One region of the Beijerinckia sp. 28-YEA-48 genome, then DNA from elsewhere that is predicted to be linked to it. Evidence: predicted binding sites of a transcription regulator. Region 1 holds the regulator's gene; each other region holds the start of a gene.
What was found. The regulator PhoB, encoded in region 1, activates phosphate uptake and scavenging genes when phosphate is short. The targets are predictions, from matches to a motif close to TGTCATNNANCTGTCAT.
Positions count from the first base shown of each region.

Region 2: a site for PhoB is predicted at 991-1,007, ahead of phnF (phosphonate metabolism transcriptional regulator PhnF). Genes of this name have one in related genera too.
Region 3: a site for PhoB is predicted at 712-728, ahead of BLW50_RS26500 (YdcH family protein). Genes of this name have one in related genera too.

Region 1 covers NZ_FNSI01000001.1:3,973,967-3,976,163, reverse strand. Annotated here, with positions in the region: gene BLW50_RS18550 (GcrA family cell cycle regulator) at 375-920, shown strand; gene phoB (phosphate regulon transcriptional regulator PhoB) at 996-1,724, opposite strand; gene phoU (phosphate signaling complex protein PhoU) at 1,771-2,197, opposite strand, start outside.
Region 2 covers NZ_FNSI01000001.1:3,599,564-3,601,760, forward strand. Annotated here, with positions in the region: gene phnH (phosphonate C-P lyase system protein PhnH) at 1-470, opposite strand, end outside; gene phnG (phosphonate C-P lyase system protein PhnG) at 467-925, opposite strand; gene phnF (phosphonate metabolism transcriptional regulator PhnF) at 1,032-1,781, shown strand; gene BLW50_RS16955 (multidrug efflux RND transporter permease subunit) at 1,894-2,197, opposite strand, start outside.
Region 3 covers NZ_FNSI01000001.1:5,645,705-5,647,901, reverse strand. Annotated here, with positions in the region: gene purE (5-(carboxyamino)imidazole ribonucleotide mutase) at 1-74, opposite strand, end outside; gene BLW50_RS26505 (YdcH family protein) at 319-537, opposite strand; gene BLW50_RS26500 (YdcH family protein) at 798-980, shown strand; gene BLW50_RS26495 (hypothetical protein) at 1,188-1,469, opposite strand; gene BLW50_RS26490 (tetratricopeptide repeat protein) at 1,678-2,197, shown strand, end outside.

The DNA of each region.
Region 1 (2,197 bases):
ACAAAAACCCGCCACAGTTGCGGTTTAGGGTCCCGCCGAGCGTGAAGGCAGTGGATAAGTATGCGCTTGTCCGCGTGCCCCAGCGCTTTCTATCCCGCGTCGGCAAATCCAATGTTTGCATGGAGTTGATGCCGCCGCCGCTGGCGCGGGGATGCTCGAAAACCTCGAAGGGCTTGGGGAAAACGGATTTCACCCACATGAACATTGAAGCCGGACTCTTGCGCGCGATTCTACGGCTAGTGTAGATTCCGGGCTGTCTACTACGACATTTCGTGCGGCGGACCTTTCAGCAAGCGTGACATGCGTCAATCGCTCACCGGCTCAACCGGGGGGCGAACCAGACGGATTCACGGCAACGGATTTAGGAGAAGAGAATGTCCTGGACCGATGAGCGCGTTGAGACGCTCCGTAAACTTTGGTCGGATGGTCATAGCGCAAGTCAGATTGCCGCCGAGATCGGCAACGGCATCACGCGTAATGCCGTGATCGGCAAAGTGCATCGGCTGGGATTGTCCGGTCGCGTCAAAGCGCCGTCCACGACGGTGGCGCGCCCGCGCGTTTCGCAGCCGCGTGTCCATCGGCCTGCGGCGGTTCAGAGATCGAGTTCGATGGGTGGTGGAATGGTGCGTGGTAATACCGCATTGGCCTTCGCCCCGCGCGCTTATGAAGCGCCGGTGCTGAAGACGATTGAGGAAGTCGTGCTGCCGATGTCCGAGCGCGTGACGATCATGGAGCTCAAGGAGTCCATGTGTCGCTGGCCGCTGGGCGATCCGGCGACGTCGGAATTCCGCTATTGCGGCGGCAAGTCCGATCCCGGCGCGACCTATTGCCCCTATCATTCGCGCATGGCCTATCAGCCGGCGCAGGATCGCCGTCGCGATCGTTCCAAGAACCCGCAGATGTTGATGCGGCCTTCCTGAGAAACTGACGGCCTGAAAAATTTAAAGGCGTGTGATTCAATCACACGCCTTTTTCTTTTCGAATGTGCTGGCCGACTATTCCCGCTCGAAGGTTTCGTCGAAGGAATAACCGGCGCCGCGCACGGTGCGCAGCGGATCGCGCTCGCGCCCGCGGCTGATCGCCTTGCGCAGGCGGCCGATATGCACGTCGACCGTGCGCTCGTCGATGTCGATCGACAGGCCCCAGACGGCATCGAGCAATTGCGCGCGCGAGAAGACGCGGCCGGGCTTTTCCATCAGATGTTCAAGCAGCCGGAATTCGGTCGGACCCAGATGCAATTCGCGGCCGTTGCGATGGACGCGCCGTGTTTCGCGATCGAGCTCGATCGGTCCGCGCTGCAGCTTGGTGGCGATGCGTTCCGGCCGCGAGCGACGCAACAAGGCATGCACCCGCGCCATCAGCTCGGGCACCGAGAACGGCTTGACCACATAGTCGTCGGCGCCGACCGAAAGGCCGCGTATCCGTTCCTGCTCCTCGCCACGGGCGGTGAGCATGATCACCGGTAGGCCCTTGGTGATCTCGCGCGCCCGCAGCCTGCGGCAGATTTCGAGGCCCGAGACCCCCGGAAGCATCCAGTCGAGGATCAGAAGGTCGGGCACTTCTTCGGCGAGGCGGATTTCCGCCTCGTCGCCCCGTTCAATCCGCTCCACGGTGAATCCAGCCGCCTCCAGATTGTAGGCAAGCAGCAGCGCGATGGCTGGCTCATCCTCAACGATGAGGATGCGCGGGGCCGTCGCCTCGTTGCGTGGACGCCTGTCACTCACTGACACGGGTTTCGATTCATTCGTGAAAGTCTGCATGGATCAGCCTCTACTTTGCTGCCGCTGCTTGAGGTTCAAGGCCCGATGATCCACCCTTGGGCCGCTCCACCGGCAGCGGTTCGCCGGTGACGAGGTAATGCACGGTCTCTGCGATATTCGTCGCGTGATCGCCGATCCGTTCGATGTTCTTCGAACAGAACAGCAGATGGGTGCAGAACGAAATGTTGCGCGGATCTTCCATCATGAAGGTGAGAAGATCGCGGAAGACGGAGTCTTCCAGCGCATCGACATCGGCATCGCGGCGCCACACTTCATCGGCCTGCGCCACGTTCTTTTGCGCATAGGCATCGAGAACGTTCTTCAGCTGGATGGCGGCGATATCGGCCATATGCTTGAGGCCGACCAGCGTGCGCGGCACGCGCATATCGCCGGAAATCTTCGCTGTCCGCTTGGCGATGTTCTTGCAGAGATCGCCG
Region 2 (2,197 bases), 370 kb from region 1:
CGCCCCTTGATGCCAGGTCCTTCGAAGGCCAGTGGCGTGCCCTTGTGAAGGCTTTCCACCTGCAGGATCAGGGTGGTCGACTGGTCCGGATAGTCCTGCGAGCCCTGCGCGAACTGATCGAGCGATAGCATCGACTTGGGATCGCCTATCAAAGCGAAATGCGCATCGCCAGCGGCCGTCGTGGCCCGCGCCCCGGTGTGGAAGCCCAACCAGGTGCGGAGCGCTTCATGCGCACCCAACACCGGATCAAGCCAGAACGGCGTATCCGCGTCGATCAGCGTGCAGGCGATCGTACCGGCCAGGGACGTCAGCGGCGCGGGCGGTGTGACGAGCGGCTGCATCGCCAGCACGGTTGCTGGCCGTGCCATCGCATCCATGACGATCCGGAAGGCCGCTTGGGCGTTGAGAACGGGGTCAGTGAATCCGCCTTCCAACGCAGCGACGTGTTGCGCAGCGATCTGCCCCGTCATTGGTCTTCTCCGCGAACCATGGTGAAAAAGTCGACGCGCGTGGCGGCCGTTTCCTGGCGACGCTTTTCATCGACATCGTCAAGCTCGCCTTTGATGGGAATGATCAGCTCGGCGTCGATGCGGGCAGCCGTTCCCGCGTCCTGGCACAGCGCATCGATGATGGCGGCAAGCCGTGCCTTCTCGGTGTCGCGCCCCAGCGCCATGGCGTGACCCACCGAGCCGTCGTCCAGCTTGACGCTGGCGCGGGTGACGGTCGCTTCGCCGACATTGAAGGCTTCACCGCTGGCGCCGATTTGGCCGCGCAGCATGACAAGCCCGGATTCGGGGCCGCGCAGCGGCTTATAACCGGGGTTCAGGCCAAGCGAAGACCACAGATCGCGCAGCCTGCCGCCGTTGCTGCGGGCGAGGACCGCCATGCGGTCCCTTCGCGTCATCGGAATGGTGTCCAAGCTCATGGGCTCTCCAAAATTTGTCTATTGATCTATACAAATAGACAATATATTGGTCTTACCGATTCAAAATGACGGCGACGTGACAGCCCCTCGAAACGGAGTTGAAAAAGTGCAGAGAGCCGGTTTGCAACGCGGTGTCGGCGTGGCGCTGTGGCGACAGATCGCCGATGGCATCCGCTCGGGTCTGGCCACAGGCCTTGTCGACGACAGCGGCCGCCTGCCACCGGAAAGCGAGCTGGCGGAACGCTTTGGCGTCAATCGCCACACGGTTCGGGCGGCGATTTCCGCGCTTGCTCATGAGGGGGTGCTGCACTCGGTGCAAGGCAGCGGCACGTTCGTGCGCCGCCGCAAGCGACTGGTCTTTCCGATCAGCAACCGCACACGCTTCTCGTCCGGGCTCGCCGGACAGGCGCGCGACCGGCAGACCGAACTGCTCGATCACGCCCGTGAAGCGGCCTCCGCCCAGGTGGCGGAAGCCCTTGGTCTTACCATCGGCGACGATGTGCAGCGGCTGGAAACGCTCGGCATGGCGGACGGCATGCCGGTTTCCCGCGCCACATCATGGTTCAGCGCAGAGCGCTTTCCGACGATCGCCGAGACCTATCGCGAAACTAAATCGATCACGGCGGCACTCGCCCTTCTCGGCGTCGGCGACTATCTGCGCGCCTCCACCGGCGTCGAGGCGCGCCATGCCGATGAAGCCGATACGAATGAACTGCAGCTTTCGCCAGGCGCCATCGTCATCGTCACCCGCGCGCTGAACGTCGATCCAGACGGCGTGCCCATCCAGTTTTCGTTCACCCGTTTTCCCGCCGATCGGGTGGAGCTGATGATCGAGACCTCGCGCCCGACGCATTGATGGCGCGGCCTGCGACCACGCTATGGCCACGCTGCTTCGATGATGGCTGGCAGTTCGCGCGCGCCGCTTCCCTTGCCCGGCAGGGCAAAGGAAAGCGACCCTGCCTGACTTATTAGGCCGTCGCTGGCGGCGGTTCTTTCGTGGCCAGCTCCTTCGCCGCTAGCTCTTGGCGCTTGAACTCCGCCATTTCGGCGCGGCCGCTTCGCGTCATCCAGGACTGGATAAAGACGAACAGGATCGGCACGAAGAGCAGCGCCAGGATGACGACGGAAATCATGCCGCCGATCACGCCGGTGCCAAGCGCCTGCTGGCTCTTCGAGCTGGCGCCAGAGGCGATCACCATCGGCGCGACGCCGAAGATGAAGGCGAAGCCGGTCATCAGGATTGGGCGGAAGCGCAGGAAACAGGCTTCCACC
Region 3 (2,197 bases), 1.7 Mb from region 1:
TCGAAGCTGATTCCAAGCACCTCCAGCGTCTCGGCGGCGTGACGCATGGTTTCCCAGTCGGACTGGCTTCCCATGATGATGGCGACCGGAACGGAGGTCTGAATCACGATTGGATATCCCCTATGGGACCGCTGCGCTGGCGGACATAGATCACGATAGTTTTGGATCACGATAGTTTGGGATCGAATCGATCTAAAACTATGGGACGTGATCGATTCCGAAAAGTAGAGTGGGATTTTAGCGAAAAACCGGTGTCCACTTTTTCGCACCCCGCTTAGACGAAGCGTCGCGCCCTCGCAAGCCGCGCTGCACGAGCGGTCAAGCGATGATGTCTGGCGTCAATTGGTCCTCAATGGCCTGGATTCGATCGCGCAACAGCAATTTGCGCTTCTTCAAACGCTGCATCTGCAACTGATCGACCGTGCCCACGGCCTGCAAGGCGGCAATCGCTGCATCGAGATCGCGATGCTCCTCTCGCAGCCGCTCAAGCTCTGCCGTAAAAGCAGCCTGCTCTTCTTCGCTTAGTCTGATCGGCATTTCTTTTCAGCACCCGCAGGACACGAATCGCCCGACGACGCTCCAGCCGACAGACAGTTTCGCAATGATATTAACCTATACAACGCTTGCAATGCGCACGTTGGCATCAGTCTGAATTTCACTCTTAAGCTTGCTTGAAGGCTTCCTTGGGGTTTGCCGCGCCTTTCACCAAATGTGAAGGATAGACGACAGAAATCCGCTTGAGCCTTCTCGGTTTTGTGGCACACTTTTATGTCCGCAACACCGAAAGGAGATGCAGGATGACAGTGACAAGTCACATTGCTGAATTGGAACGCCGTCACACGGTCCTCGAGAAAGAGATCGAGACTTCCCGCCTAAGCCCCGCCTCCGACCCCCTTAAAACCGCGGAACTTAAACGCAAAAAGCTCAAACTTCGGGACCAAATCGAAAAGCTGCGCAAAGGTCGCACCTCCGTCCACTGACGCTCGATCCCGCATCCACCAACACCCATTTTAGGATCCCGGCAAATCGCCGGGACCAGGGCTATCGGCAAAACGACCACGCGGCTGGGGGCACTCGCACCCGGCCGCGCTGGTTGATGATCGATGTTGGGGGAGTTGGTATCGGATTTTGGCGCCGTGGGGCCGCCTCGAGCTTAACGCTCCGTCTAGCTCTAGTGCTGGTGCGCTCTAGTGCTGGTGCTCTTGGGTAAGGGTCATCGGCAGAGCCAGCTCGCTCAGCAGGAGGTCGACTTTTCCGGCCGGCAGGTGCCGCACCAGCATCGCCAATCCGGCCGCCATCTCGACCTGAACATGCGCCATCTCGCCGATCATCCGCGCTTGGTCGCGACGGTCCCCGCTGACGGCCTCGGACACGCTTCTCAGAGCCGCCACCGCCCGCGCCATTTCCTGAGCGGCGCGATCCAGATGATCGCTGGCCATGTCGATGGCCTTAGAGCAGCTCTGCAACATAAGTCGTCTCCCGACGCGGATGGCCCGCGCTAGCCAGACAAAGTGTGCTATAATATCAGGAGTTTACCTAAGCCCACGATGTTATTCACCTGCTAGTGGCGGCGAAACGGCCGGCCACGTTACATGGCGCTAAATTAAAACTCTCATTTTGCTTCGGTTTGGCCCATGATGCGCTATACGATGAACTAACGTGCTACATTAGAATGTGATGTCGGACAGCCCCTCCCAACGCCCTCTCTTTTCTGACGTCGAGCAGCAACAGATAGAATCGTCGCTGCGCGATATCCTGGCGCAGGACGATTTCAAGGCCTCCGGCCGCCTCAGCGCCTTCCTGAAATTCATCGTCACCGAAACCCTGGAAGGCCGGGCGGATCGCCTGAAGGCGTTCACCATCGCCGTCACCGTCTACGGCCGCGACGACACATTCGACCCCCAGGCCAATTCGATCGTCCGTGTCGAGGCGACCCGCCTGCGCCGGATGCTGGAGCGCTATTTCCGCGAGCAGGGCCGCGATGCCCCCATCGAGATCCGCATCCCGAAAGGACGCTACGTTCCGGAATTCATCCGCCGGGACGCGCCCGATGCCCGCCCGAGCCTCGACGAAAATCGCTCCAACGACGCCCGGATGGCCGACGACCGTAGCAGCGGTCGCGGTTCCGAGCGGCCGACGCCTCCGGCCGGACGCCCCCGTTCCATCAATCTTTGGCTCCCCCTTGTCGCCGGGGTGA